One region of the Lysinibacillus sp. G1-3 genome, then DNA from elsewhere that is predicted to be linked to it. Evidence: riboswitches for the same ligand, from Rfam matches in the RefSeq annotation. Region 1 holds a riboswitch; each other region holds the start of a gene.
The links. Region 1 has a riboswitch for S-adenosylmethionine ahead of ACVYAD_RS09905 (cyclase family protein). Riboswitches for the same ligand answer to the same signal wherever they lie in the genome.
Positions count from the first base shown of each region.

Region 1 (8,133 bases):
TTCTTCGATAATTTTATATCGATTAGGGCGTACTTTATATGTAGTAAAATGCTTTTTACAAAACTTACAATCCACACTACTTTCATAGTAGTAAATGTTAAATGCCATCAGAATCAACTCCTTTCCACCCAAATAATAATTTCATGTAGAATACTCTCACCTCTGAAGGTAGTGAGATGGATGTGGGTATATTTCTTTTGTTCTATTTATATGAAGGACAATGTCGTTCAATATATTTAATTTAGTTTCTCTTATTTTAACAATTCTATGTTCTTTGGTATACTCCTTTAGAATTATTAAAATAAAAATGTTCATTACTTTCTTAGTTTTTTGAAATTTAGGTATGTACCCGTAATAGTGTTTATCGGTGTAGTTAAAGCAAGTTATACATTCTTTTAAGTTTGTCAAAATACGTACATATATTTAATTAAAAAAGTTATTGCATATGTAATATTACCTATAACTAATTTCGGTATAAAGATGTTTCTTAATGTAAAATGAAAATTGTAATAGTTGGAAAAATGTAGAATTGGATGTTGACCAATAAGAGGAGTCATACAACGCTTGCCTGTAGTGAAAATTAGCCTTTTAATTATAGATTTATCACCAATGCACTTGGTGAAAATATACAAAATGAAAAGGAGAGAACAATGGATTATAAAATTGTATTTTTTGACGTAGATGGAACGCTTGTTAATTATGAAGATGGTCGTATGCAAGAAAGTACAAGGAATGCTATTCAACAATTAAAGGATAAAGGAATTCATATTGTAGCTGCTACAGGAAGACCTTTATCAATGTGCCAGGATTTAAGAAATGTAGGAATAGAGACGTTTATTACAGCTAATGGTGCATATGTTAAGCACCAAGATCAAGTCATACATAAAATACCGGTCGCCAAAGAAGTGGTCCAAGTAGTGAAGGCTTTTGCTGATGAAAATAAACAAAGTCTATCGTTTTTCACAGAAACATTATCAATGAATAACGTCCAAGAAGAAGAAACATTAAAAGCTATGAAAGAAACATTATCTTTGCGGGAGTTTCCCGTTATCAATGAAGATATTGTAACGCAAGAGGTGTATTTAATGTGTTTATATGTTGATGAGGATATTGAGAAAAAGTATACCTCTACATTTCCTCATTTATTATTTAAAAGGTGGCATCCTTACATTACAAATATTTTGCAACATGATATTTCTAAGTCTATTGCTGTTCAAGCTGTACTAGAATATTTCGACTTGAGTACAGAAGAAGCACTTGCTTTTGGGGATGGAGATAATGATATCGACATGCTAGAGCAGGTCGGCTTTGGTATTGCAATGGGTAATGGTAGTGAAGCTTTAAAAAATGTCGCTAATTTTGTAACAAAGAAATCAACAGAAGATGGTATTGATTATGCTCTTCGTGAGCTAAAAATCATTTAATGGAAAAAATCGTATTAAGTTCATAGCTCTTATGTTGATCGTGTTTCTAAAAAGGAAAAAAATCTAAATAAATGATTAAGAAAGGTCTGGTGCAATATGTATTGAATCAGACCTGTTGCTATATTAAGGCAATATAGCAAATGAGCGGACAGGGAATCCAGATGCTTTTTCAGGCTTTGCCACAATATTGAATATAACGGCGCCTTTTGGAGGTAGCTTATCCAAATTTGTCATAAGCTCAATTTGATAAGTATCTTGCTCAAGCACAAAATATTCGCCATCTAACTTACCGTTTTTACGAAAATCTGTTGCTGAATCCGTATCAAAAGTTTCGTGGCCGATCGCACTTACTTTTCGTTCGTTGAATAAAAATTGCAACGCTTCTAATCCCCAGCCAGGAATATGATTATTGCCATCAGCATCTTTGTTGCTGAAAGCCTCTTTATCTGGCCAACGTTTACTCCAATCGGTACGTAGCGCAACGAAGGTACCTTCTTCAATTTCTCCATATTCAGCTTCAAAGTTAAGAATATCTTGAATGCTTAACGTGTAATCGTTGTTAATTTCAGCTTCCTTCGATTTATCAATAACGATTAGTGGTAGTACTAGTTCTTTTAGCTCCAATTCCTCTAAATAACGTGCATCTCGCACGAAATGGATAGGTGGGTCGATATGTGTTCCGTATTGCCCAGGGAAAGTGAATTGTTGTGCAAAGAAGCCATCATCATGGGAAAATAATGTTTCAAATTTTGCATCATCAAACATAAAGAAATGAGGAGAGTCTGGACCGAATATATGTGTTAAATCAACCCATTCTTTTGATTTCAATAATTTTATTGCTTGTAAAAGGTCGTTTGCCATAATATTTCCCTGCTTTCTGTTAATTATTTTGAATGCAACAATAAAAAAGAGCCCTCCTTGTAGAAGAGGACTCTTGTGCAAAGCAAATGCAGTAAGTCTTCTCATCTTCAAGGCTAAATTTTGCCATTTGGAATTAGCACCATACCTATAGGCTGGTTGCTGAGACTTCATAGGGCCAATCCCTCCGTCTCTCTTGATAAGAAAATAAAATATAAGAATTTTCAGAAATGAAATTTATGAATACTTTAGCATATTTATATATAGTTTACAAGTTCAGTAGGGATACGTGGTTATAATTCATAAAGAAGATGCTAAAGGCAAAAAAAAGAGGCCCTCTTCAAAGGACCAACTTTTCACCAACCCAAAATTAGTGTTAGCTTACAACAGCCGCTATCAGTAAATAGTATACGAAATCCATCTGGTGTATAGGTAGTATCGAATTTTACCGTAATGCCTGTTGACGCAATTAACTTTTCAACTTCTGTTTTATTTGATTGTTGTGCTGCGTTCATAAGATCATGTGCAAATTGCTCTGATTCATCAATTTTATCCGTAAGTAATTGTGCTTGCTGCATAATAACTTTGATTCGTTTCGCAGAAGTCTTTAATTTTACTGTATTGATGGATGGAAATGGACCTCTATTCGTTGGGTCAGGCATTGCTAGATGTCTAGAAGGTAGTTGAGTAGTTGGTTGATTTGCCATTACCCATGCCAGATAATAATTAGGATAGACAAAATACGGATAAGGATTGTAATACACTAAATTCCTCCTATCCTATAGTTGATACATTATCTTATGTACAACAGAGACTTTAGGTGTTAATGGCCGTGCTTTGAAAAGCTTGAGCGAAAAGGACCTCAGTTCAACGGCTTAAATCCCGATCAATTTATTCTTCTTCAAAAGGAGTTATTAAAATGGATATTCGTGCATACATAAAAAATGGTTTTGAAGTTTACTATGAACGTTATAATCAGGTGTCTGAAGATGGATTTTGTAGGTGGATGTGCCCGGATGTACCTGAAGAAATGAAGGTAGTTGATATCGATGCAGAGTGGTCTGTGTGGAGAATGATTCCTTCCACCGTAACGGAGGGAGATATTCAAACGTTAGAAAAAGAGTTCGGACTTAATTTTCCCGAATGGTATAAAGCTTTTATTTCAACGTATCATCATTATTTTGGTGTAATACCTGACCAAAGTATTGAGGATCCTTTAAATAATGTAAGAGATATGTTTAATCCATCATTATGCAGTTTAGGATATCTTCCATTTTCGTGGGATACAGAGTATGGAAAAATAATTTGTATTGATTTAAATAATAATGCTGATGAAGAAAGTTGTGCCATATATGAAATTGAACATGAAATTTTATTTGATGATGATGCCGATATTCTATCGTCATTAGACTATCTGTATCCAAATTTTAAAGCATATTTTGATGATACTTTCCTTGAATCTAATAAATAGCAATAAGGAAGGGGCATTTTAGAAAGCACCTTCCTCACATTTTTTATTTATAAGAAACGTACCTATTGTTTGTTTCTATCGAAGATTAACCATAGGAACGTAGTAGCTGCAGCAATCATCACCATGCCGAATCCGTATATAGGAGTATGCGCTAATGATTGTTGGCGAACGATAATTCCTCCAATGTATGATCCTAGGAAAATACCAATGTTAAAGGCCGAAATATTTAATGCTGAAGCCATTGAGATAGCTGATGGTATATATTTTTCTGAAATCTGAACGGCATAAAGCTGTAATCCCGGTACATTCATAAACATAAATAGTCCCATAATTAAGACCATTATTAATCCACCGATTGATGATTCTAAAAAGAAGTTGATGCCGAGTAGAGATAATGCTAAGCCGATAAGGATAATAAAGATAGAACGTAAAGGGTTATTATTCGCAAAATGACCACCTAATGTATTACCGATGGCAACGCAAATACCGTATACAACTAAAATCACGACTATTGCTTTAGGTGAGTAGCCCATATACTGCTCTAAAATTGGTGAAATATACGTATATACTACGAATGCGCCACCATATCCGATGGCAGTAATAAAGAGAATTAATAACATTCGTATATTCCCTAATACTTTTCCGATATCGCGAATTGATATTGGATTGCTTTTCGATAACTGACTAGGAACAAGTATGGCATTACTAATTAATCCAATAATACCTATGATCACAATGAAAATGAACGACATTCGCCAATCAGTTACTTGTCCAATAAAAGTTCCTAGTGGGACACCAGTGACAGTTGCTAATGTTAGCCCTGTGAACATAAAAGCTATTGCGCTTGCTCGTTTATTAGGCGCTACAACATCTGCAGCGATAACAGAGGCAATAGACATAAACACACCATGTGCTAATGCTGAAATAACACGCCCAGTTAGTAGTAATGAGAATGAGGGTGCTATTGCTGCAAGTAAATTACCGATAATAAACAGTACCATAACAAGCAGTAATACATTTTTGCGACTTATGCGCGATGTTAATGCTGTTAAAAGCGGTGCACCAATAGTTACTCCTAGTGCATATATAGATACGGTTAAACCTGCAGTACTTAATGATATATCAAAATCTTCTGTAATTAATGGAAGTAGTCCAACGCTTATAAATTCTGTAGAGCCGATACCAAATGCACTAATCGCAAGTGCGAGTAATGTTAGTTTGGCATTCGGCACTTTTGTATCTTTCATTCTATTAATATCTCCTTTGATTTTTTTTATAGTATATAGTAATATTCATACATATCGTAAAGTTGTATAGGGTACTTTTAGTTACTTTTGAATATTACAGGGGGTTCACAATGAAAAAAGTTTTTAATATTGGTGTTGAAGCCACTCTCGAAGTAATTGGGGGTAAATGGAAACCTGTTATTCTTTGTCATCTTAACCACCATGGTAAGATTCGTACGAATGAATTTCGCCGATTGATTCCAGGCATTTCGCAAAAAATGCTAACAACCCAATTGCGTGAATTAGAGCAGTCTGGCTTAATTAATCGCGAGGTTTTCAATCAAGTACCGCCAAAAGTTGAATATTCGCTAACACCTTATGGTCAAGAGATGGACCCTGTGCTGAACGTGCTTTGCACTTGGGGTGAAAAACATATCGAAATGATGCAAGAGCAAGGTGAAGATGTACTAATAATGCAACGTGATGAAGATATCGCAATACAACATACATCTTAAATAGATTGGAAAGAGACTGTCTAAGAGAAGAAAATAAGACAGTCTCTTTCACATTTACATAGCTATCGTTTACATGACAAAATCAAATTCATCTGGATTTGGTCCAACACGTTGATCTAGATTCATGGCGTTAATGATTGCCATCTCTTCATCAGTTAGTGTGAAATCAAAAATATCAGCGTTTTGAATCATGCGTTCTTTACGCACAGATTTTGGAATTGTGACGATACCATTTTGAATATCCCAGCGTAAGATAACTTGAGGATTTGATTTCCCGTATTTTTCAGCTATTTTAGAAATAGTTTCATTTTCAAGAAGTCCACCTTGCATTAATGGTGCCCAAGCTTCCATTTGGATATTGTGCTCTTCACAGAATGAACGTACTTCAGTTTGTTGTAATCGTGGATGAAGTTCCACTTGGTTAATAACTGGTTTGATACGAGCGATTTTAAGAAGATCTTGTAAGTGTGATACTTGGAAGTTACATACCCCAATAGCTTTAATTTTCCCTTGTTCGTATAAATCTTCAAGTGCTCTCCAAGATTCTGCAAATTTATTTTTACCTGGCCAATGAATAAGATAAAGGTCTAAATAATCTAGCCCTAATTTTTTTAAGCTGTCTTCGTATGCTGCGATTGTCTCTTCGTAGCTTAAGCCATCGTTCCATACTTTAGATGTAATAAATAAATCTTCGCGTTTTAAACCAGTAGTTGCTAGTGCTTGACGAATACCTTCACCAACACCTGCTTCATTACCATATATAGCAGCAGTATCGATACTACGGTATCCAACCTCGATTGCATTTTTTACCATTTCTGCTGTAACATCATTCGGTACAAGGAATACGCCTAGACCCATACCAGGCATTTGTAAGCCGTTATTTAATGTAATTTTATCTTGTAAATGATTAATCATTTTTCTGTCCTCCAATTTTCGTTTGTGCTTCGTTGCTTTCTCATTATGCTTCCATACCATTGCAAAAAAAAGTACGCACTTTTTAGTTTCATAGAAACGTAGAGGTTACTTTTGTGAGATATCAATGGTTCACAGAGAGAAATTTTTATTACTTTATGTAGTTCGGTCTTCTATGTAGGTTACAATTAGTGGTAGAAAAGTAAATATTATAGGGTGGTGAATGAGGAGTGGTAATGACGAAAAACTTGGCAGATCACTTTGAAATGACGGAAATCAAGATGTTTGAGTCGAGGCTGAATGCAATTAAGGAAATTCAGAACAATGCTATGGGAGTTGAGATTGGTCAATTTGATGGTGCCTATGCTTTCTCCATAAAAAATATCCCCGGTCCCTCTTACAATGTTGTAAAGGGTGATAGCTTGAGTTCGGAGAATACGATAGATAAAATCCTTAGTTTTTATAGAACAAGAGAAATACAAGCTCGTTTTGATTTAGCCCCTCAATATGTAAATGCTACTTCGCTACAAAAATTACATAAGGCTGGTCTTTTTCAGAGTGATTTTCATGCAATATTATACTGTGAGCTAAATGAAGAGACGGTAAGGAAAACAAAGAAATCGTGCATTAAAATAAGACAAATCAATGAAGACGAATTTGACCGTTACGGAAATATCTATGTTGAAGGTTTTGGTATGCCAGCATTTTTAGCGGAAAGTGTTGCGACAAATAATCAAGTGTTACATGACAAACCCGGTTGGTCATTTTATATCGCTTCTCTTCAAAACGAGGATGTTGGTGTTGCTTCTTTATATGTACATAATGGGACGGCCGTTTTAGCGGCCTCTGCTGTGAAACCAATTGCCCATAATCAAGGAATTCACCAAGCGTTAATACAGTTTCGTATCAATGAATCCCTCAAACAAAATTGTAGTGTAATAATAGGGCATGCCAAATTTGCATCCATTAGCCAAAACAATATGGAACGTTGTGGATTGAAAATGGCTTATACAAAGAGTATATGGACTGAAGCGACATAAGGATTGTCAAGAAGCTAGAAGGGGATTCAATGCTTAAGATAGAATAAGTAATTGAATCTTTTATAAAGGAGAGAGTGGGATGAATCGTTTAAATTTAATCACGTTGGGTGTAAAAAATATGGTCGAGTCTCTTAGGTTTTATAGAGAGGGTCTAGGGTTTGAAGTGATTGTTTATGGTGAAGAAACAAATCCGGATGTTATTTTCTTTAATAATGGAGGGACAAAAATCTCGCTGTTTCCGATTGAGCGTTTAGTAAAAGATATAAACGAAGCAAATCCACCGGCGATTGGCAATGGCTTTAATGGGATTACGCTTGCTTATAATGGAAAGTCAAAAGAAGAAGTTGCTCAAGTATTTGATTTAGCTAAAAAGGCAGGGGCGGAAATCGTTAAGGAGCCAGAAACTGTATTTTGGGGTGGCTATAGTGGCTATTTCCAAGACCCAAACGGCTACTATTGGGAAGTTGCTTACGGAGATATGTGGCAGTTTGATGATCGTGATATGTTGATTATTACTGAATAAAAGAAAGAAAGACGTATTTGGAGGGAATCCAAATACGTCTTTTATAGTTAGCCTGTTTTATCACCCAACTTTTTAATTTTATCGACATATCCCTAGCCTTAGATGTGATTTATTCAATGACTCTCTCACTTTACAGACAATGATTGAGTACAAATCTATGAAAT
Region 1 is NZ_JBWHYQ010000008.1:86,456-94,588, forward strand. It holds gene ACVYAD_RS09895 (DUF2225 domain-containing protein) at 1-108, opposite strand, end outside; gene ACVYAD_RS09900 (Cof-type HAD-IIB family hydrolase) at 651-1,424, shown strand; gene ACVYAD_RS09905 (cyclase family protein) at 1,548-2,285, opposite strand; SAM riboswitch class I at 2,384-2,488, opposite strand; gene ACVYAD_RS09910 (YuzC family spore coat inner layer protein) at 2,639-3,046, opposite strand; gene ACVYAD_RS09915 (SMI1/KNR4 family protein) at 3,202-3,753, shown strand; gene ACVYAD_RS09920 (MFS transporter) at 3,816-5,000, opposite strand; gene ACVYAD_RS09925 (winged helix-turn-helix transcriptional regulator) at 5,111-5,494, shown strand; gene ACVYAD_RS09930 (aldo/keto reductase) at 5,564-6,409, opposite strand; gene ACVYAD_RS09935 (GNAT family N-acetyltransferase) at 6,643-7,446, shown strand; gene ACVYAD_RS09940 (VOC family protein) at 7,526-7,969, shown strand.

Region 2 (8,133 bases), on a different contig from region 1:
GTAATCATTGACTTATACAAAGATGCCATCGAGGAACAGGATGCGGATGCACAGTTTCAACTTGGTGATTATTATAGTGCTATCGACGGGACATATTTCCAACCAGAAAAGTCTGTGAAGTGGTTCGAGTTAGCAGCATCACAAGATAATGCTGATGCACAATATGCTCTAGGTAATTTTCACTTTGAAGGTATAGGTGTAGAAGAAAACTATAACATGGCTTTTTCGCTGTACGAGGCTGCAGCAAAGCAAGGGCATCCGGATGCCGCGAATAATTTAGCGGATATGTATTTTAACGGTGAGGGAGTGCCAGAAAATTTGGTACTTGCGAAGAAGTGGTTCGAATTTGCCGCACAACATGGTGTGGCAGAGGCCATGTTTACACTCGGAATTATATACGAGCAGGGATTAGGAGTCGACAAAGATGAGGAGCAAGCTTGTAGCTATTATAAAAAATCTGCTGAAGTAGGCTATATTGAGGCACAATATAGGCTTGGAGGAATCTATCTAGAGGGTCGGTTAGGGCAACCGAAAGATGTGAATCGTGGATTATATTGGTATGAAAGAGCAGCGAAGCAATATCATGTCGATGCCTTTTATGATTTGGGCTTTATTTGGAGCCAAGGGTTAACAGGTATACGGAATATTGAAAAAGGTATTCATTGGTTTAAACAGGCCGCCCTTCAAGGTGATTCGGAAGCAAAATTACAACTAGGGCACATATACAATAAAGGGGAAGGAATAGCTAGAAATATTAACGAGGCTATAAAATGGTATGGTTTTGCAGCAGATGCTGGAAGTGCGGAAGCGGCAATTTTACTGCAAGAATTGAAAGGGGAGTAAGTATTTTTTATTAAAAAGTAATAGGTTTTTAGATTCAATTATTACCCCTTTTGATATAGATATTAAGTTTTAGTTCTGTTGCTATTAATGGGTATATATTATCAGTTGTGATTGGCCGTTAAAATATCAATATAATAAAGTGGTATTACCTCGAACTAAAACAAAGGAAAAATAAGCATAAAAAAAACAGAGATGATGTCAATTGGCTACCCAAAAGTATTGTGGTAGCTTTTTTGCTGTTTTAGATAATAAGTAAGACAACAGGTACTTTTTGTTCAATTAATGTAAAAAAATGTAATTATAAAAATTGACAGCTATTTATAAAATGTATAAGGTATATGAGGGATTTTGAAAGGTAGTTAGTAGCGATAGCTAATTATAAAGTTACCATTTTTAGTTGATTTAACAAAGGGACAGAGTCATAAGTAATACTGAGGGTGTTCTCACTAAAAGTTAGGGATGACAATTCCACAGGAAGGCGCTTAGCCCGAATGGAAATCAACTGTACGTTATGGTGATGTTTTTTTATTTTTAAGTGAATGGAATAAAATTTTTCTCAGCTTTTAAAAGTACACGGCATGAAAGAGGGTAAATGTGTGATTTTTCAAAAACAGAGAAAGACAACGGCGTTAGATTTAGAGCAATACATTGTAAAAATGGATATAGCGAATCGCAATTCAATAAAAAAGCAAATTGATTTGCTTAAATTGACGGAGCGGGATTTACAATATTTAAAAGCCTTTCAACCTTTTGTAGAAGGCAATATTGATAACATTGTTAATCGATTTTATGAAATGATTGTAACTGAACGTACTCTAGTAGATATTATTAATAAACATAGTTCTGTAGAGAAGCTGAAAATTACTTTAAGACGTCATATTATTGAAATGTTTAATGGTACGATTGATGATGATTTTTATCAAAGAAGAGTTAAAATTGCTAAAGTACATGTACATATCGGGCTTAAAACACAATGGTATATTTGTGCTTTTCAAGATTTAACGGCATCATTTATTGACTTAGTTGAAGAACATGTTCATCATCCAATGGATCAACTTAATACAATTAGGGCTATCTCAAAAATATCTAATTTTGAGCAACAGTTAGTTTTAGAGGCTTTTGAGCATACCATTGAGCAGCTTCATGAAAAAATAGAACGTAGAAAAGAAGTAATAGAGAAAAAAATCGTAGCGTCTTCGGAAGGTCTTGCCACAATATCATTGGAAACAAACAACTCGTTTCATCGCTTAAGTGAACAATCGGATGAAATTAAACAACTGGCAAAAAAATCACTTCAAGTGTCGACTATGGCTGAGAGTCAGGCATTAGAAGGTCGTGAACGATTAAAGAATCAATCGCAAAATATGAGTAATATTATTAATTCGCTTGATGGTATAGCGGAAAATATTACACAGTTGGCAGATATGTCAAGGGAAATGGAATCGATTATGAATGTTGTGACAAATATTGCTAATCAAACGAACTTGTTAGCTTTAAATGCGGCAATAGAAGCGGCTCGCGCTGGAGAAGCGGGTAAAGGCTTTAGTGTTGTTGCAGATGAAGTGAGAAAACTATCGATTCAAACAAAGGAATCTGTCACATCGGTTGCGACTTTATTACATAAAACGAATGAGCGGACTGATAAACTTGTTCACTCGCTTAGTAATATTCAAGAAGAGGTAACTTCTGGTGAGGAAAACATGGTTCAAACGGAAGGCCAATTTACTAATATATTGGACGCTATGACCGAAGCCAAAGAACAAAATGGACAGATGGAAAAAGAAGTACAAGCAATAGTAGAAGTACTAAGTCAATTAGGTATTGCTTTTAATGAAGTGAAAAATTCCGCTGAAGAACTAGCTAGCTTTGCACAAAATTTAAATTAATGAAGTGAAAAGCAAGAGACAAAGAAAAATAAAGATGCTTTACACTGTAGTGTATAATAACACTATATCAACTGTTAATATATACGATCCGCTAGGTAGATAAAAATACCGGTGAAAATATGCTGTTAAATTCAATATATACTAATTGAACATAGAAAAGAATGGAGCTATCCTATGCGCTGGATAGCTCCATTTTTGCTAAATTTGTAAAGGGTTTAACGTAATTTTCGATAAAAAAAGTTTATACTGAAATAAAGAACTAAAAATAGGGGCGGTTAATATGAAAACAGTAGTTGTATTAGGTGGCGGAATTACGGGTTTGTGTACGATGCATTATTTACAACGTCAAGTTCAGGAGAAAAACTTAAATGTAAAGCTTGTACTCGTTGAAAAAAATACATACCTTGGTGGTAAGCTTCACTCTGCATATGAACAAGGCTTTATCATGGAAACAGGAGCAGATTCTATAGTAGCGCGTCATAAAGGTGTTATGGAGTTAGTAGAAGAACTTAATTTTGAACAAAATCTTGTGTATAACGAAACGGGTGTTTCGTATATTTTCACAAATAATGAGCTACATGCTATCCCAGCAGATTCAACGTTTGGTATTCCTATGAGCTTACAATCTCTAGAGGAAAGCACGCTTGTATCAGAGAAAGGTAAAAAAGAAGCATTAAAGGATTTAACCATGCCAAATGAAGAGTTTACAAAGGAAAGTTCGATTGGGGAATTTTTAACGTACTATTTAGGTGAGGAGCTTGTTCAAAACCAAATAGCGCCCGTACTTGCAGGTGTATACTCGGGAGATTTAAATCAACTTTCAATTGCTTCCACTTTACCGTATTTAATCGATTACAAAAACGATTACGGTAGTATTATTAAAGGCTTTGATGCAAACAGGGAACAATTTTTGAAAGCCGCCAATAAAAAATTTATTTCATTTAAAAATGGTTTATCGTCATTAATTGATCGACTTGAAGAAACATTAACGGATGTAGAAATTATAAAAGGGATTGCCACTATAAGTGTTAAAAAGCAGGAGAATCAGTACTCCGTTACATTAGCAAACGGTAAAATAATTGAAGCAAATCATGTTGTCATGGCACTGCCAAATGAAGCGGTACAAAGCTTATTGCAGGATGAATCTTTGAACGGCTATTTTGAACAATTCAATACTGCATCCGCCATTACGATTTACTTAGGGTTTGATGTACCAGATAATAGATTACCCGCGGATGGAACAGGCTATATTGTGTCACATAATTCGGATGTTATTTGTAATGCAGCAACGTGGACAAGTCGCAAGTGGAAACACACGTCAGCAGAAGGAAAATTACTTGTACGACTTTTTTATAAGAGCATTAACCCTGAGTATGAGAGATTGCGTTTGATGTCAGATGAAGAGTTAGCAGCGGTTGCTCTAGAGGATGTAAGAAAAAGCTTGGGGATTGAGGAAACTCCAACAATTGTGGACGTGACAAAATGGATCGACCAAATGCCAAAGTATGATTTGGCACATCGTGAAGCGTTGCAAGGTCTCGTACAAGAGCTTGAGAAAAACTATCCGAATTTATCAATAGCGGGTTGCTCTTATTTCGGAGTGGGCATAGGTGCGTGTATTCAAAATGGTAAAAAAATTGGTGAGGAGCTTGCTGAAAAACTATCGTAATTGTTTGATTTAAATCAAAATATGGTATTTTTCGTGAGATTTTACCTCTGTTCTGTGAAATAGTCTTGACTCAATCGTTCGTAAACGATATGATTCTTTTAATTATTTAAAAAATTCATACAACATTCTTATCAAGAGAAGCTGAGGGACTGGCCCTATGAAGCTTCAGCAACCAACTTATTGTCAGGTGCTAAATCCAGAGGACCGTAGTGTCGAAGATGAGAAGGAAAAACAATGACGAAACGTTAAAGCCTTCTTTTTATGTAAAAGAAGGCTTTTTGCATTTTAATTTTTATAAATAAAGGAAGAGAGGCTAGTTTTATGGGATTGCTTGAAAGGTTAAAAACGCATGTTCTTACAGCAGATGGTGCAATTGGTACAGTTTTATATGGCTATGGCTTGGAGTATTGCCACGAGGAAATGAATATACAAAGACCTGAATTAATTGAAAAGATTCATAGAGAGTATATAGCGGCAGGTGCCGATATTATTCAAACGAACACTTACGGAGCTAATGCCATAAAATTAGCCCGCTATGGATTAGAATCTCGTGTGCAGCAGTTTAATGAAGCTGCTATAACGATTGCAAAACGAGCAGCGGCAGATGGTGGACAATTTGTCTTAGGTACTATTGGGGGAATCCGTGGTATTCGAAAAAGCGACGCAACGTTAGAGGGAATTTTAGCAACAATTGATGAGCAGGCAACCGTTTTACTTGCAGGAAATCCAGATGGCCTTTTACTTGAGACATATTATGATTTTGAAGAGTTAACAGCGACTTTAGCAATGCTACGAGCTAAAACGAAATTACCGATTATTGCTCAAGTTTCTATGCACGAACCAGGAATTTTACAAAATGGAATGAGCTTAAATAACGCTTTACATGAACTTGAAGCGCTAGGTGCTGATCTCGTAGGTGTTAACTGTCGCTTAGGTCCTCACCATACAATACAAGCATTTGAAGGTGTGGAGCTTCCTAAGAAAGCATTTATGTCAGCGTATCCGAATGCTTCTCTTCTTGATGTAGAGGATGGCCGTGTCGTTTATGAGTCGGAGGCAGATTATTTTGGTCGAGCAGCTGTAGAGCTTCGTGATCAGGGGGTACGTTTAATTGGTGGTTGCTGTGGTACGACACCAAAGCATATTGCTGCAGCGAAAAAGTACTTAGAGGAGTTATCTCCAGTCGAAGAAAAGTATGCAAAGCCAGAAAAAGTAGAGATTGTCCGTGAGGCTGAGCCAGCAAATTACGAACCATTACATGTAAAAGTAAAACGAGAACGCTCAGTTATAGTGGAATTAGATACACCAAGACATTTAGAAATTGAAGGCTTTATTGCGGGAGCAAGAAAAATATATGAGGCGGGCGCAGATGTAGTCATGATGGCAGATAATTCACTTGCTTCTCCAAGGATTAGTAATGTCGCAATGGGTGCCTTACTGAAAGAAACACACGGGGTACGACCGTTAACTCATATAACATGCCGAGATCGTAATTTAATTGGACTTCAATCACATTTAATGGGATTAAATGCACTAGGTATTCACGATATTTTAGCAGTGACTGGAGATCCGACGAAGGTGGGCGATTTCCCAGGGGCCACAAGCGTTTATGACGTATCTTCAATGGAGCTAATCCAATTAATAAAACAGTTAAATGAAGGTGTATCGTTCTCGGGGAAACCACTTCGTAAAAAGGCGAATTTCTCTGTAGCGGCTGCCTTTAATCCTAATGTACGTGTACTAGATCGCGCGGTATCTCGATTAGAGAAGAAAATTGAATATGGGGCAGATTATTTTATTTCGCAGCCTGTTTATACAAAGGAAAAAATCGTGGAAATATACGAGGCGACAAAGCATTTAGAAACACCAATTTATATAGGTATTATGCCAGTAACGAGCTATAAAAGTGCGGAGTTTTTACATCATGAAGTGCCAGGCATCAAACTATCCGATGATGTGTTAGCCCGTATGAAGGCATGTGGCGATGATAAAGAACGCGCAACACTAGAAGGGATTGCAATTGCCAAGGAATTAGTAGAAGTAGCAGCGGAATATTTCAATGGTATTTACCTCATCACACCATTTTTACGCTATGACATGACACTAGAATTGATGAAATTTATTGAGCAATTGGATGAACAGAAAAAAGGGGTAAGTATAAATGGCTAAGCACTTGATTGAAGAACAACTAGAGAAACGAATTTTAATTCTTGATGGCGCAATGGGTACAATGCTACAAAATGAAAATTTATCACCAGAGGATTTTGGCGGCGAGGAATATGATGGCTGTAATGAAAATCTCGTGCTAACTAGACCAGATGTGCTTGAAAAAGTTCATAGAAAATATTTAGAAGCTGGAGCAGATATTATTTGTACAAATACATTTGGAAGTACTCCACTTGTATTAAATGAATATGATCTTGGTGCGAAGGCAGAAGAAATCAATACACGTGCTGTGGAAATTGCACGCAAAGTAGTAGATGAGTTTTCTACATCCGATTGGCCACGTTTTGTAGCGGGGGCTATGGGACCAACCACAAAAACCTTGTCAGTTACAGGTGGTATTACATTTGATGAATTAGAGGAAAACTTCTATGTTCAGGCCAAGGCATTAATCGAAGCCGGAGCTGACGTTCTGTTGCTAGAAACTAGTCAGGATATGTTGAATGTTAAGGCAGGAACATTAGGGGTATCTCGTGCTTTTAAGGCAACTGAAAAAGAGCTACCTGTGATGATATCAGGAACAATTGAACCGATGGGAACAACATTGGCCGGTCAAACAATTGATGCTTTTTACATTTCCATCGAGCATATTAAGCCATTATCAGTTGGCTTAAACTGTGCAACTGGACCAGAGTTTATGACGGATCATATCCGTTCACTAGCAGAGCTTTCAACAGGCTATATTAGCTGTTACCCGAATGCAGGCTTACCTGACGAGGAAGGCTGCTACCATGAGTCACCTGATTCGCTGTCACAAAAGCTAAAAGGCTTTGCGGAAAAGGGGTGGTTAAATATTGTAGGAGGCTGCTGTGGTACAACTCCAGCACATATTGCTACTATTCGAGAAGTGCTAAAGGACCAAAAGCCTCGTCAATTACCAGATGCCACACATGGTCATGTAGTTTCTGGTATCGAGCCATTGGTGTATGACGATTCTATGCGTCCGTTATTTATTGGAGAACGGACGAATGTAATCGGTTCTCGTAAGTTTAAAAATTTAATTATTGACGGGAAGTTTGAGGAAGCTGCAGAAATCGCGCGTGCCCAGGTGAAAAATGGAGCACATGTTATCGATATTTGTTTAGCAAACCCTGACCGCGATGAACTAGAAGATATACGTGGCTTTATGCAGGAGGTTGTAAAAAAAGTAAAAGTACCTCTTGTAATTGACTCGACAGATGAAAAAGTAATTGAGGAAGCACTTAAGTTTTCTCAAGGGAAAGCCATTATTAACTCTATAAACCTAGAGGATGGCGAGGAGCGTTTTGACGCAGTTTTACCGCTAGTGAAAAAATATGGTGCCTCTTTAGTAGTGGGGACAATTGATGAGCAAGGCATGGCGGTTGATCGACAGCGCAAGCTTGAGATTGCTGAACGTTCCTATAAATTGCTAACAGAAAAGTGGGGTATTGCTCCTGAAGATATTATTTTTGACCCATTAATGTTCCCAGTAGGAACGGGAGATGAGCAGTATATTGGTTCAGCACTTGAAACGGTAGAAGGAATTCGCCT
Region 2 is NZ_JBWHYQ010000032.1:28,843-36,975, reverse strand. It holds gene ACVYAD_RS24125 (SEL1-like repeat protein) at 1-843, shown strand, start outside; gene ACVYAD_RS24120 (protoglobin domain-containing protein) at 1,440-2,729, shown strand; gene ACVYAD_RS24115 (protoporphyrinogen oxidase) at 3,010-4,398, shown strand; SAM riboswitch class I at 4,524-4,623, shown strand; gene ACVYAD_RS24110 (bifunctional homocysteine S-methyltransferase/methylenetetrahydrofolate reductase) at 4,720-6,567, shown strand; gene metH (methionine synthase) at 6,560-8,133, shown strand, end outside.
Region 2: it holds a riboswitch for S-adenosylmethionine, as region 1 does, so the genes downstream of both, ACVYAD_RS24110 (bifunctional homocysteine S-methyltransferase/methylenetetrahydrofolate reductase) here and ACVYAD_RS09905 (cyclase family protein) in region 1, are expected to answer to the same signal.

Region 3 (8,133 bases), on a different contig from region 1:
GCATTTTTTAAGTCACTAGAATTATTAAGCTCTTCTAATGTATCGATGATTAGTATGGTAGAACCTGTCTTTACCTCTGTATTTGCTCTTGTATTTTTAAATGAACGATTACATTTTTCTCAAATTACTGGCGGTTTCTTTCTTTTAATCAGTTTAACAATATTGATTTACTTCCAAAATAAAACTGTTACTAGCCAAGAGATAAAAGAGGAATTGATTCAGAATGAACATATATTAACAAAATAGAACACGGCTCCTAAATACAATGGTATGAAATATATTATTAAAGGGGATGACATTAATGCAAGTTGCAAAGCAAGATACAAAGGACAAGTATTGGAAAACTATTTTACAAGAGTTTGAATTAAAAACGGTTGTACCTTTAGGCACATTTAATAATAATGGTTTCAAATTGACAAGAGAAAACTTTATTTTAGATGAGGAAACCAAACAGTCAATTTGGAAATTTGCTAGAACTTACAGTGTTAATGTTACTTCTATTTTATATTCAGCATGGGGAATTTTACTACAAAAGTATAATGATACAAATCATATTATGTTCGGTACAATGACTATTGATAAAGATATTTTACCTCTTTGTTTTAAATCTAATTTTAATACAACAGGATTAGAATATGTTAAGCAAATTGAATACGAGGCAAAACTGAGACAGCAATATGAAGATTTGGCTTTAGAAGAAGTTGCATCTTATAGTCAAATACAATTTAAAAATGGATTATTTGGATCAGCTTTATTGACTGGTGAAAAGGATAATAACATTCAACGACTCTGTGAAACTTACAAAATTGATATAAGCTTAGAAGTAGATTCTTTATTGGAATGTACTGTCCTTTATAATGTTGATTTATTTGATATTTTTACAATTTCTAAAGTGAACGAACATTTCATTAATATATTAACTGACCTACTATCAAACCCACATAAAACATTTAATGCCATCAATATTCTTTCAGAAACAGAAAAAAATCAAGTATTATATGATTTTAATTGCCATTTACTTAACTACGATTCAACTAAAACAATTGATGATTTTTTTGAATATCAAGTTAAAAAAGGGCCAGATAGAATCGCATTGATTTGCCAAGATAGAAAATTAACCTATAAAGAACTAAATGAAAAATCAAATCAATTAGCACATTTATTGCGCCAAAAAGGTGTTAAACCAGAAAAATTAGTTGGTTTAATAGTAGAACGATCAGAAGATTTGATAATTTGTATGTTTGCTGTCCTTAAAGCGGGAGGAGCATATCTCCCAGTTGATCCAGCTTACCCGTTAGAACGTATTAATTATATGTTTGAACAAGCAGACATAAATTTACTATTAACTCATAGCCATTTAAATATAGAATTATCAATTCCTTGCGAGAAAATATATTTTGACGATTACCCTTTACATCATTATCCTACTAGTAATTTGGATAAATTACATGATGTAAATAATCTAATGTATACTTTATATACTTCTGGTTCAACCGGTCAACCAAAAGGAGTTGCTGTTGAACATAGAAATGTTGTAGGCTATTATCATAGTTTTAGAAATGAATTCAACATAAACGAAAATGATATTATGCTACAACAATCAACAGTATCATTTGATATTTCTGTAGAAGAAATTTTCCCAATCTTGCTTACAGGCGGAACTTTAGTTATAGCTTGTAGGGATGATGTAGCCTCTACAGAAAAACTTCTAGATATAATGAGAAATAATAAAGTCACAATGATTAGTGGATTTCCACTATTATTGAATGAATTAAATAAATATCCTCTTGTAGAATCATTGCATACAATGATTAGCGGAGGCGATGTGTTAAGAAAAGAATATATCAGTAATTTGATTGACAAAGTAAAAATATATAACACCTACGGCCCTTCTGAAACTACTGTTTGTATTTCATATTTTGAAGTAACAAGTAAGAAAGTAGGAAATAATATTCCAACTGGTAAACCTATTGCTAACTATAAAGTCTATATTTTAGATAAAAATCGTCAGCCTGTCCCTATTGGTGTTCCTGGAGAAGTATGTATATCAGGCGTAGGCGTTTCTCGAGAATATTTAAATCGTCCTGATTTGACTAGTGAGCGTTTTACGCAAAATCCATTCGTAGAAAATGAGAAAATGTATATTTGTGGTGATTTAGCACGATGGTCACCTGATGGGAATATTGAATTTTTGGGTAGAATTGATAATCAAATAAAAATTGGCGGGAGAAGAACTGAGCCTGGTGAAGTTGAAGAAAAACTTTTACAACATCCTTCCATTGAAGAGGCTTGTGTTATTGCAAGAGAAAATAAAAATAAAAATAAATATCTAACGGCTTATATCGTGATGAATGAGCAAAATTCTGCCATAGAATTAAAAGAATACTTGCTGCAATTTTTGCCTGATTTTATGGTACCGTCTTATTATGTTGAATTAAATAAATTACCTTTAACGTTAAATGGTAAAGTCGATAAAAATAATTTAGCAGTTATTTTAGACTAAGTATACAGAATTTCAGGAATGTTAAAATCTTCATTATAGTATAAAACCTCTATTAAAGATTATGCCATATTAATAGAGCGTGGGATTAACGAAATTTAATCTCTACCTTTTAAAGTTTAAAAAGCTGAATACAAAAAGCTCAATAGTATTGGTCGTTCCTACCATATCTATTGAGTTTTTTAAATTTGTCTTTTCTTCAAGATTCGTCTGTTAAAGAAATCAATCAGAAAGTATTAGAACGTTACCCTCAATTTATAGAATTTAAAAATCGGACAAAACCTTCCACAGATTCTGACATAAAAGCATTTTTTATCTTTTATTAGTTTTATAATTCATTTATTGCTCTCCACTCGAGTGCCATATACATCAATTGTTGATGGAATATATGCATATTTTCGTGTCAACAAATCACTTACAGAGTTATAACTACTAAAGTCATTATCTATTTCCATCTTCATCTTACTATTCTTGCCTACACCATATACCCGTACTAGCCAAATTTCATCCTTATACAGAATGAACTTTTCCAATTCAGGATAAGTAATTGAATAGACTGCGCTTGTACTTGTTGATGTTGTACCCTTCACTTCAATTTTTATTGGTTTTGGAGGAGTCTGTGGTTGTAAATAATCGAATGCTGTAATATCGTATCCTAATCCATCACCTTGTGTTTGCGCTACATGCTCTACCTGATCTCCGTATTTTTCACCGAATACTTCTATTACTTTCTTTTTCACATATTCAAATACTTTTTGCTCTGCAATATCACCAATTTTTTTACGCTTTTTCAAGTCTTTTTGTAGCTGGTCTTGACTTACCACTCGACCCCGTTTCTTTGTACTGCCCGCTATCTTATTATTAACTCTAGACTCTCCTTGCTCGTAACTAGAAGTAGCAAACGTTTCCTCGTTAATTTCACCATCTTCTATTAGTTCTACTTCTACTTCAGGGATATCTTCATTAAGAAAACTATCAAACAAGCTAGCCCAAGCTTCAGGACAAGGAAATAAATAAGCCTGATTTCCTCGTCCATTTTCTTGAAAGGCTGAATATTTTTGCGGACGATCAGATTCCATATCTCCCCAAACATCTCTAATCATAATTGGATGTTCTAAAATTGTGTAATCTACATCCACCTTATAACCTTCATCTGACCATAGATTTTTTTCCTGCAGCTCATGCGGTTGTTCTGCAATATAACAATCTGAAGTTGCTATACCTACCGCTCGAATCGCTTGATCATAACAGCTGTAAATTTTATTACCAGCCTTAATTGTAGCCATCCGTTCGTACGCATGATTGCTATTTCCACTTTTATTTTTTTGCGGGGACCACATATATCCCCCGATAATTTCTTCCTCGTGTGTAGCATTTTGCATAACAATAAAATTACTCATATATTCACCCTTAGTTTCAAGAAACGTTCCATTTCAATTTTAATATTATTTAAATATTGTATTTTTACTATAATTCACGATTATAACATTGTCAAAAAAATCCATTATTAGGTGGATAATATTAGCTTTGAAAAATTAAAGACACTAAATTTCGCGAAAAGCTTCTCTTTATTTACTGAAACAGCCTAAAACAGATGACCTTTTTGAAATTGATTAAAAATAAGTTGCAAATATAGATGTTTTATTATAATATTTCATTATTGTGCAAAAAATAATATGTTTTTCTTCTTATCAAGAGAGATGGAGGGACTGGCCCTATGAAATCTCGGCAGCGGAACTTTGTGAGTAAGTTACTGTGCCAAATCCAGCAAGCAAAGGCTTGATAGATAAGAGGAGTGTTTTATAGATATAAGACCTCTTCTTGTTTTCAAGAAGAGGTCTTTTTTAGAGGAAAATGGACAAAGACGTATCCATTTTTAATTTTTGGAGGTAGAACAATGAAGAAAGAAAATCCATGGGCGCTAATCCCATTTGTTGTTTTTTTAGTTTTATTTATTGGTTCAGGGGTTATTACAGGTGATTTTTATGCATTCCCTGTTATTGTAGCCATTGCCATTTCGGGCGCTGTGGCTCTGGCAATGAATCGAAAAGAATCGTTTTCGAATAAGGTTGATATTTTTTGTAAAGGCGCTGGAAATTTAAATGTCATGCTGATGGTTGTTATTTTTCTATTAGCTGGAGCCTTTTCAGAGGTAGCAAAAGGCATGGGGGCAGTGGATTCCACTGTTAACTTTGCTTTGTCAGTCATTCCGCAAAACCTGCTTGTCGTAGGCTTGTTCATCATCGCTTGCTTTATCTCCCTATCAATGGGTACATCGGTAGGAACAATTGTTGCACTGGCGCCAATTGGAGTTGGGATCAGTGAGCATACCGACTTTTCCATGGCTTTAGTAATGGCAGCGATTGTTGGCGGATCGATGTTTGGCGATAATTTATCCTTTATTTCAGATACAACCATTACTGCCGTTCGTTCACAAGGCGTACAAATGAAAGATAAATTTAAGGTGAATTTTTGGATTGTGTTGCCGGCAGCTGTTGCAACAAGCATTTTTTTAGGAGTTATCACAATGGGCGAAACCGCGGCACAAGTAGAGCATTTAAGCTATAGTTGGGTAAAAATTGTTCCCTATGTATTGGTTATTATTTTTGCGCTAATTGGAATGAATGTCTTCCTTGTTCTTGCATTTGGAATTGTTCTGGCCGGGGCTGTTGGCTTAGCGGATGGTAGCTATCAGTTAATGGACCTTTTCCAAAAGATTGGCGAAGGAATGTCAGGCATGTATGAAATGGCATTTCTTGCAATCTTAATAGCTGGAATGGTGGAGATTATTAAGCTTAACGGAGGAATTGACTTCCTACTTCACCTTGCCACACGAAGAATTAAATCAAAAAAAGGTGCCGAATTTGGGATTGCCGGCCTTGTGGGCCTAACTAATTTATCTACGGCCAATAATACAGTTGCTATTTTAATTGCTGGCCCGCTTGCAAAAAATATTGCTGACCAGTATGGGATTGAGCCAAGAAAATCCGCAAGTATTTTAGATATTTTCTCCTGTACAACTCAAGGGCTTCTGCCGTACGGAGCCCAATTCCTAGCAGCCGCAAGCGTAGCCGGAATATCGCCAGTTAGTATGCTGCAGTATTCTTTCTACCCGATTTTGATAGGGATTTGCGGGGCTATTGCTATCCTTATTGGATACCCGAGACCAAAGAAAGCCTAAACTTTATCACTTTAAAGTGGCGATGTAACTTTAAAAATATTGATTATCTTGAAATAATCCAATTGTTTTGAAAAGAATTTAATCAAAACAATTGGATTTTTTATTTGAGGCTATTCATAAATATTTTTTTAGTTATTCTTCAGCGCTTTTATTGCATCATCAACATAAGGTACTTTGCTCCATAAATCCACATCGCCAATAATGACTAATCGATATTTTGCTCTAGTTACAGCCACATTTAGAATATTAGGTTTCAAACCTACCCAATTTGCAGCCCTTATGCCATTTTTTGCATCGCAACCAAGAACAAAAATGACTTCGTTAGCTTCTTTACCTTGAAAAGTATGAACAGTACCACAACTTCGATCTACCCATTCTTCAATCATTTCAAAGTTTAGCTCTCTAAGATTACTTTTCAACATCAACTTTAGGTTTCTTTTAATGCTCGACACAACCGATTTAAATGGACTAATAATATATAAATTCGGTAATCCTTTTTGAAGTATAATAGCTTTCATCACCATGTCTGACACAATTTCTCCTTGTTCAGCAACAAAATGATCTTTACCTCCTACTTCGACTCCTTTTACATCAATCCATGTAGATTTTTCAAGCAATAATAACAAATCTTCTTTGGGTCCTAAGGTTTGTTTAAACATACGACCATTATAAGCAATATTATTTGAAATCGAAAACATCGGATCTAAACATCGCCTATGAATAACAAGCGGACACCCTAACCAAATTTTATCGTTTAAATATTCTCTGTAACCGCCAAATTTATTTAAGTTGTCTGCAAACAACTGTACAGAAAGCTCGGATGATTGATATTCAGAACTTATATTAAAGTCATCCGCTAATCTCTTTATTAATTCTTTAGGGACAGTAACTACTGGTTCCACTTGCAAAGGGTCTCCAACAATTATAGCTTTATTCGTACGCCAAATGGCACCTAAAGCCGAGTATGGCGTAGCTTGACCTGCTTCATCTATAATTAAAGTACCTAATTCATTCTTATCAATATGATTTAAAAATGTAGAAATCGAGGCAAACGTTGTCGAAACAACTGGCACAACTAAAAATAATGTATTTAATAAATGTCCATATGCTAAATTTTTATCCTTCTCCGTGAATACCCCCTTCCACATATTCACAAGACAACTCAAATTTTGCCTAGTTTCCTTAGAATTTAATACAAATGCTTTTTGAAGCATTAACGCATAACAAAATAATTCCTCACGTAATATATCGAATTCTTTATCTGTCCATGGAGCTGCTAATTGTGATTTCTCATTAGTTTGAATGTTTTCCCAAAATTCGTCTCCTGCAAAATTATTTCCGAAACGTTTCTTATGTTGTTGTATTGTTTCAGAACTTTTTTTGAATTGATTTAATTTATTTTGTAAATTATCTTTCGTTTTTTGATAAGATATTTTACAACTATTTAATAGAGCTTGTAATTCCACGAATCCTTCTTTTAATCTTGTATGCGTAATTGTCGTTTCAATTATTTTTTCTTTAGTATTTTTTAGTTCAATAAATAGTGAATCATTTTTAAATAAGAATGAAAAAATCTTTTTATGCCAAGGTAACCTATTATATAGATTTTGCTCATTTTCATTTAATACTTTTAATTTCTCTTCACTTTGAGTAATGTCTTGCTTTTTTTGATTTAATGCATGTTCATTTTCTAGTAACGTATGCTCTATTTGTGCTTTTCAACTTCTTTAATGGCATCTTCAATAGACTTACGATGTACAATTAATTCATTATACTTATTTTTAAATTTTGTTCTCGCTTCTTGCCAATTCGGAGCTTGTTCCTTAAATAACTGTTGCAAGTTTTTAATGTCTTTATTAAACCAAATTGCTTTACTAAGCTCATTAATGTTCGATTTTTTTCCTAAACGCGCAGAAATTAATCCCCAACTTTTTTCTTTCATTATTGAATTTATAATGTCAGTAAAATAAATTTCTTCCTGGATATCAATATTGAAAAGAGATGTGTTCGATTTTTTCACATCCTTTGCCAGTGGAAGCTCTGTTGAAATATTTTCAACAGCTGCATTGTTATTAGAAGCAACAATAATTCCATATTTTTTTAATTTTGTATCAATGGCATAAAAATGTTTCGAAAACTCATTTGGAGGATTATTAAATAATTGTTTTTTAAAAGCTTCTTCAGGTTTATTGTAATTGCTTAAATACAATGCTCTTTCAACAATACTGTGAGCAATAATTTCTTTTAATAAAGTCGTTTTCCCAGTCCCAGGTGGACCATTTACCGAAAAAACATTACTTTCATGGGCATTATCCGAAATTGCTAAATTAATAGCTAATTGCTGCATTAAACTTGGACTGTGCTCAGAAGGCCATTTCCCTAATGGATAATTTTCGATCGAGAGCCATTTTTTCATATGAGTTATATCATGATCAATTTCAATTTTGGTATT
Region 3 is NZ_JBWHYQ010000015.1:29,669-37,801, reverse strand. It holds gene ACVYAD_RS16560 (DMT family transporter) at 1-246, shown strand, start outside; gene ACVYAD_RS16555 (non-ribosomal peptide synthetase) at 302-2,503, shown strand; gene ACVYAD_RS16550 (protein NO VEIN domain-containing protein) at 2,836-3,900, opposite strand; SAM riboswitch class I at 4,186-4,293, shown strand; gene ACVYAD_RS16545 (Na+/H+ antiporter NhaC family protein) at 4,398-5,681, shown strand; gene ACVYAD_RS16540 (DEAD/DEAH box helicase) at 5,810-7,147, opposite strand; gene ACVYAD_RS16535 (AAA domain-containing protein) at 7,387-8,133, opposite strand, start outside.
Region 3: it holds a riboswitch for S-adenosylmethionine, as region 1 does, so the genes downstream of both, ACVYAD_RS16545 (Na+/H+ antiporter NhaC family protein) here and ACVYAD_RS09905 (cyclase family protein) in region 1, are expected to answer to the same signal.

Region 4 (8,133 bases), on a different contig from region 1:
TATCAAACTTATGGCAAGTAAGTGGACTACCTTTAAAGAAATTTTTTAATACTTCTGGTATGAAATATCGTGAGCTTGGCTTGAAAGATAAGCTTGCTGAAATGACTGAAGAGGAGCAACTTGAACTGCTTGCTTCAGATGGTATGTTAATTAAACGTCCAATCGTAACTGATGGAAAAAAAGTTACGTTAGGGTTTAAAGAATCAGATTTTGAGCAAGCTTGGAAATAACGATATTAACTTCTTAGAAAGAAGTTAATGCCTCCGGCGGATGTCATGGAAATCGGAAAAGAGTTCTTTGTGCTAGCACAAAGCCGATCCCGGACACAATTATGCCGAGGCATAATTGATTCTTGTTTTTATGGAAGAAGTATGGCACACTGAAAGTGAATATATTACATATTTATGGAGGGGTTTTTGCATGAACACACCTAAAGACTTACGTTACTCTGAAGAGCACGAATGGGTTAAAGTAGAAGACGGAAAAGTACGTATCGGTATTTCTCATTTCGCACAATCTGAACTTGGAGATATCGTTTTCGTTGAACTTCCACAAGTTGGTGACGAAATCAAAACAGATGATCCATTTGGTAGCGTAGAATCTGTAAAAACAGTTTCTGAATTATATGCACCAATCTCAGGTACAGTAGTTGAAGTAAATGCAGATTTAGAAGATAGCCCAGAATTCGTTAATGAATCACCATATGAAAAAGCATGGATGATCGTTGTAGAGCCTGCTGATGCATCAGAAGTTGAAAAGCTTATGACAGCTGAGCAATACGATGAAATGATTGCAGAATAAGACAAGCTTATAAGACAAGCCTTTAACTTCTTTCAGCAATAGTCTCCTACCTCTTTAGATGTTGAGATGAATGTTGATTAAGATACTTTTCAGTGGGTGTCCCAATAGCCGCTGAAAGAAGTTAAAGCCTCCGGCGGATGTCACGGAATCGGCTTTGTGCAAGCACAAAGCCGATTCCAGACACAATTATGCCGAGGCATAATTGATTAGAAAAACGTCGGAAACTACCGACGTTTTTTATTATCTTCATCCATTCTGCCATCATAGTGGATGAGGGTGAATGCAAGTATATTCCCTTAACAATAGGTGTCTAACAGTATCAATGACAAGATTTATTGATATAATAATGATAAGGGATATGTCTAAACGGGGGTGGCGTTATGTTCGAGGGGAAATGCTTAATTGTCGAAGGCCGTTCGGATAAGCTTCAAATTGAACCTATTTTAAATGAACATGTTAAAATACTTTGCACGAATGGTACAATTGGTGTGCATCAATTAGAAGAGTTACTTGATCCATATGAAGGCTGTGAGCTTTATACATTTTTTGATGCAGATACATCGGGTGATAAGCTACGAGCATTAATGGACAGACATTATCCAGAGGCTGAGCATTTACGTACTATGCCAACATATAAGGAAGTAGAGACAACTCCGAGAAAGGTGTTAGCGGCAATCTTAATTCGTGCGCATTTCTCAATCCATAATGAATATATTTTGTAAGGTTGCGTGAAAAAAATGGAAGAATGGTCAAAAGAGCAGTGGGACGTGGCTATCCAGTCGGGTGAAAAGGCTGCTTTTTATTTATATACACCAATGTGTGGAACGTGTGTAGTTGCATCGAAAATGATGTCGGTTGTTGAGCAATTGCTACCACAGCTACAGGTTGGTAAAGCGAATATTAATTTTATCGAACAAATCGCTTATGATAATAAAATCGAAAGTGTACCGTGTTTACTTGTATGTGAAGGCGGAAAAGTGACGGAAAAGGTTTATGCTTTTCAATCCGTACCGTATTTATACGAATTGTTAAAAAAATAAATTGACTGAACTTTACTCACGTGGTAAAGTACGAATATACTAAAAAATATAAATATATCGAACTCTTATAAAGAGCGGCTGAGGGAAGTGCCCTATGAAGCCCGGCAACCATCACAAAGTGAAAAGGTGCCAAATCACCCAAAGATTTTATCTTTGAAAGATGAGAGAACGGTTCAGCGTATAAGTTACGTGACCCCTTCTACTTGTCTATAGTTGAAGGGGTTTTTTTACTTCTTTCACCGAAACACCCGCTGAAATAGAGGAACTCAGTCTAAGAACGTCACATCCTGTGGCAACGACTGAGTGACCAACGTCATGTTGCCGCCGCTGCGTTATCACTACGCTTTCGCACAGAAAACATTTGTTGGCCTAAAGCCTCCGGCGGATGTCATGGAATCGAAAAGGATTTCTTTGTGCAAGCACAAAGTCGATTCCGGACGCAATTATGCCGAGGCTCAATTGATAAAAAAAAGGAGAATTCGCTATGATTCAGCTTCAAAATATTACGAAGAAATACAAAACCTCGAATGGCGAATTAACAGCAGTTAAAGACGTCAACCTTTCTATCGATAAAGGTGAAATTTATGGCATTATCGGCTATAGTGGCGCTGGTAAAAGTACAATGATTCGCTTGTTAAACGGTTTGGAAAAGCCTACATCAGGTACGGTAACGGTTAACAATCAAGAATTTTCATCCATAAAGGGGCAAAAGCTTAGAAATGCTAGACAAAAGGTCAGTATGATTTTCCAACATTTCAATTTACTTTGGTCTCGAACTGTTGCGGAAAACATTGCTTTCCCACTAGAAATCGCAGGTGTTCCAAAGGCAAAACGTGAGGCACGTGTGAAAGAATTGATCACATTAGTTGGCTTAGACGGACGTGCTAAAGCGTATCCATCACAACTATCAGGGGGACAAAAGCAACGTGTAGGCATCGCTCGTGCACTTGCTAATGATCCAGAAGTATTGTTATGTGATGAGGCAACATCCGCACTCGATCCGGAGACAACAGATGCTATCCTAGATTTACTTGTCGATATTAATGAGCGACTAGGTTTAACGATCGTGTTAATCACACATGAAATGCATGTTATTCGTAAAATTTGCCACCGTGTAGCGGTTATGGAAGCTGGAGTAATTGTAGAACGTGGTGAAGTATTACAAGTATTCCAAGCGCCACAAGCTGACATTACAAAAAAATTCGTTTCTCAAATTACAGATACGAAGGAAACACAGGAAACTGTGGCACAAATTAAAGCAAACTACCCTAATGGACAACTTGTAAAGCTAATATTTGTAGGAGAAAAAACAGAACAGCCTGTCATCTCACATCTTGTGAAACAGTGTGATGTAGAAGTAAGTATAGTACATGGTAATATTTCGCAAACTAAAAATGGCGCGTACGGTACACTTATCGTACAAATTGAAGGCACAGAGTCGAATGTTGCAGCTGCACTGAGCTACTTGCATACAGTCGAAGTACAAACGGAGGTGATTGCCAATGCTAACTAGTCTCTTTCCGAATGTTGACTGGGAAAAAATGTGGGAAGCTACGTATGAAACGTTGTATATGACAACAATCTCTACGGTGATCACATTTATACTTGGATTAGTAATTGGGATCTTATTGTTTTTATCAAGTCCTAACCAAATATGGGCCAATAAACTGGTGAACTTTTTAACAGGCTCAATCGTTAATATTTTCCGTTCGATTCCGTTTATCGTTTTGATTATTTTATTAATTCCGTTTACGAAATTTTTACTCGGCACAATTCGTGGAGCAGATGCGGCTTTACCGGCACTAATTATCGGAGCTGCACCATTTTATGCGCGTATGGTATTAATTTCATTACGTGAAATCGATAAAGGCGTTATTGAAGCGGCTCGTTCAATGGGTGCTAAAACGTCAACGATTATTTGGAAAGTATTAATTCCAGAATCGTTACCAGCGCTTATTTCTGGTCTTACTGTAACGGCTGTAGCACTTGTTGGCTATACTGCGATGGCAGGTATTATCGGTGCAGGTGGTCTAGGAAACTTAGCATTCTTAGATGGTTTCCAACGTAATCGCCAAGATGTAACTTTAATGGCGACTATATTAATCTTAATAGTAGTATTTATTATTCAATGGATTGGCGACTTAATTACAGCCAAAACAGATAAACGCTAAAAAGGCGCTAATGACAAAAAAAGCGTAGCTCGCTACGGACATCCAAAAGGTTATTTCGGTTTTATACCGCTAACATATTTTAAATTAGTTAAAAGGGAGTGCAATAAAATGAAGAAATTATTAGCAGGATTATTTTTATCAGTATTAGTATTAGCTTTAGCTGCTTGTGGTGCTGGTAAAAAAGATGATACAAACTCAAACGCATCATCTGGTGATAAATCAGACAATAAAGAAAATGTAACATTAACAATAGGTGCTTCTAATACACCACATGCGGTTATTTTGGAAAAAGCAAAACCAGCTTTAGCTAAAGAAGGTATCGATCTTAAAATTGAAACGTATCAAGACTATGTATTACCAAACCAACATTTAGAGTCAGGTGAACTTGATGCAAACTATTTCCAACACCTACCATTCTTGGAGCTTAGCATGAAAGAAAATGGCTATGACTTTGTAAATGCTGGTTCCATTCATATTGAACCAATCGGAATTTACTCTAAAAAATATAAATCTCTTGAGGATCTACCAAAAGGTGCAACAATTTTACTTTCTAGCTCAGTTTCAGACCACGGTCGTATGCTTTCATTGTTAGAAGCTAAGGGCTTAATTAAATTAAAAGATGGCGTCGATAAAACAGCAGCAGAAATAAAAGATATCGCAGAAAACCCTAAAAACTTCAAATTCGATGCAAATACAGCTCCGGAAATGCTTGTACAAATGTATGAAAATAATGAAGGCGATGCAGTTTTAATTAACTCGAACTTTGCAATCGATAACAACATTAATCCATTGAAAGATGCAATTTCTCTTGAAGATAAAGAATCTCCTTATGTAAATATTATAGCTGTACGTGCTGGTGATGAAACAAAACCAGAAATTAAAAAATTGATAGAAGTATTAAAATCTAAAGAAATCCAAGACTTCATTATTGAAGAATGGAAAGGTTCAGTTGTACCAGTTAAATAATTTGAAATTTATCGATAAGGGTATGTAAGTATAAAACTTACATACCCTTTTTCCTTGTTATTAAAAGAATTTTAAAAGTTGATTTTCACTCCGAGTTGGCGCTTTCCCCGGGTTTGGCTTCACTCTTCCCATCGCAGTATAAGTCGACAAGCTGGAATAAAATAGAGTTTTTTTGAGTTTGAAAGGGTATGTAGTTTAAAAGATTACATACCCTTTCTTCTTACTGTAAAAAGGCTGTCTTTTATCAGAAAAATATAACTTTTTGTCAGGGAAGGTATTATTCTGTAGTTTATAGCAAAAATATAATAATATTTTACAAGTAATCGATTTACCAAAAATTTTATATAGAAATTGTTTAGTCATATTTATTACTATAGTTGTTGTGTTTATAAATCAAAAAAATGATAGAAAAATAATGAAGAAGAATACAATGCTTCTTCCATCAACTGGAGTGAACACAAATGAATAAATTAATTGTTGCGGAAGATATCATGCAAGAGCATGAGGTGAAAGGTTATTTTGAAATTTTGCGTGAGAGTGTTATTCGTTCACGTTTAACAATGACTGCAGTCTTTTTTAAAGTAGCGAATTCCTCACAAGAAACTGATATAGATTGTAATCAAGTGAATCATCAAATTTCAGCCTTTCTAAAATCTAAAATACGAAAAACAGATTTACTTTTCCAACTAGCAGATGGCATGCATTGGGGAATATTTTTTCTACAAAGTAGTGAAGTAGAGGTAAAAGCATTTTTAAAACGGATTTTCGCAATTCTAACGCAAGAAAGGGAATTTCAACAAATAGCGTTAAAAGCTTCCGTTACTGAAATAAGAAATAATAATGTTGATTTTGAAACATTGTTAGAGAAAAATAAGCACAAACTAGCTGATGAAGAACAGCCAACTTGGTCAGTAGAACAGGTTACAGATTATCGGGTACAACCGATGGAGCAAGTAAAGGTTAGCATTATTGAACAGAATGAAATCTTTAGAAAGGTGCTAGAAACGACACTCGAAAATTTAGACATTCCTCATTATACTTTTGACGTGTCGACCTATGAGGATGGCTATGATTTTTTACAGTCCGATCACTATAAATCTGGCCATATGCATTTAGTTGTGATGAACGATATTTTACCACGTAAAAATGGCTTAGAAATTTTGCACATTTTGCGAGAAATGCCGAATGAGAAAAAGTTCATCATTTATATGATGTCTGAACGAAACTCAGAGGGTGCAACACTGAATGCTTATGAAGGTGGTGTCGATGAATATATCGTCAAACCATTTAATTTACGTTTGTTAGAAGCAAAAATTAAGAAGACTTTTGCGAGGTTTTGGCTATGATCAAGCTGTCGATTCCTTTTCTTTTAACGGTCAGCGGTGTTTTATTAACAGTTCTATTTTTATTTACGATCTATATACTTGTTCAGCGCAAGCGGGAGATTCGTTTTGCAGAAGTGCGTGATACTTTTTTACAAAACTCCTCACAGCAGTGGTACAACTATTTAATGAATGATGAAATTTTCTCTATAGTGCTTGTACCCAGAGGGAGAGCTCAAGTAGCAGCTATAGAAATAATCTTTTCATCTTATTTGAAAAATATAAGCAATGAAATAGTTGAACACAAAATAAAAGAGTTTTCTAATCTCTATTTAAAAAAGTTTTATGAAAAGGATTTATCCAGTAAACGATGGAGCATTAGGATGAATGCTTTATATCATATTGCTGATTTACAGATAGAGGATTTATTAGAGGCATGTCTTCAATTCGAAAAAACCAAAATTTCGGAGGAGGAATATTTTCAACTGTTAAAAATTTACTCTCTCTTCCGACCTGAAATGTTTATCGAAAAAATTAAAGAATCGAACATTCATTATTCTGAAAGCGAGTATAGAAGAGTATTTGTCTTGTTAGAGGATGACGTATTTATTCGATTATTTGAAGACTTTAATAGTTGGACAACAAATATCCAATTTGCTGCAATTGATACTGCAGCTGTCAAAAGAAATATACAATACATTGATCAGTTAAAACAGCTATTAACGCATGAGGTTCCAGAAATACAAATCAGAGCATTAAAAGGTCTTTATGAAATTGGTGTAATTGATGAAATCGATCCTTATGTCCCATTTGTGACATCAGATATTTGGGAAATAAGATTAATGGTTGCGAAAATCTTTAAGCATGTACCACTAAACTATACCTATGCTTATTTAGAACAGCTTCTTCAAGATGAAAATTGGTGGGTTCGCTCACAGGCTGCTAAAACAATTGCAGAAAATAGAGATGGAATTGCAAAATTACAGCAATTTATGGAGTCCTCAAATGACCCATATGCAATTGACATGGCTCGTGAAACAATCGTCAGAAAGCGAGGGAACAAATGAAAGTATTTTTAGATTTTTGTATGTGGTTCTTTGGTGGATTTATTCTATTTTATATGTTGTTTGTTATTGTTTCGTATTGCGCCATGTTTGTTATCGCCATGCTAGTTATGCGAAAACGCTATAAATTAGACCCCTCAGAGTATGATGATGCGCATACAGATGCCTTTTACTCAAAACCAGTATCCTTATTAGTCCCTGCTTACAATGAAGAGATTGGCGTTGTAGACACAGTCTATTCATTGTTGAATTTACGATATCCACAAACGGAAATTATCATTATTAACGACGGGTCTACTGACTCTACACTACAAACCGTAATCGAGCATTTCCGAATGAAGCCCGTTGATAAAATTGTTCGTACACATATCCCTACAAATCAAGTTAAACAAATTTATGAATCTGAAATCTATAAAAATTGTATTTTAGTAGATAAAGAAAATGGTGGTAAGGCAGATGCATTAAATGTAGGTATTAATGTATCTCAATATCCATATTTCTGCTCTATTGATGGTGATTCAATCTTAGATGAAAAATCATTGCTTCGTGTGATGAAGCCGATTGTTTTATCTGATGGTGAAGTGATTGCGGCAGGAGGAAATATCCGAATTGCCAATGGCGCAAAAATGCAGCTTGGTTCCGTTACTGAAACACACTTATCAAATAATTACTTAGTGATCATGCAAATAATAGAATATGCGCGAGCCTTTTTAATGGGGCGAATAGCTTTAAGTAAATACAATCTTGTGCTTATTATTTCGGGAGCATT
Region 4 is NZ_JBWHYQ010000015.1:101,246-109,378, forward strand. It holds gene ACVYAD_RS16865 (arsenate reductase family protein) at 1-230, shown strand, start outside; gene gcvH (glycine cleavage system protein GcvH) at 421-801, shown strand; gene ACVYAD_RS16875 (toprim domain-containing protein) at 1,182-1,523, shown strand; gene ACVYAD_RS16880 (thioredoxin family protein) at 1,539-1,841, shown strand; SAM riboswitch class I at 1,904-2,008, shown strand; gene ACVYAD_RS16885 (methionine ABC transporter ATP-binding protein) at 2,326-3,354, shown strand; gene ACVYAD_RS16890 (methionine ABC transporter permease) at 3,344-4,012, shown strand; gene ACVYAD_RS16895 (MetQ/NlpA family ABC transporter substrate-binding protein) at 4,121-4,978, shown strand; gene ACVYAD_RS16900 (response regulator) at 5,440-6,324, shown strand; gene ACVYAD_RS16905 (HEAT repeat domain-containing protein) at 6,321-7,367, shown strand; gene ACVYAD_RS16910 (glycosyltransferase family 2 protein) at 7,364-8,133, shown strand, end outside.
Region 4: it holds a riboswitch for S-adenosylmethionine, as region 1 does, so the genes downstream of both, ACVYAD_RS16885 (methionine ABC transporter ATP-binding protein) here and ACVYAD_RS09905 (cyclase family protein) in region 1, are expected to answer to the same signal.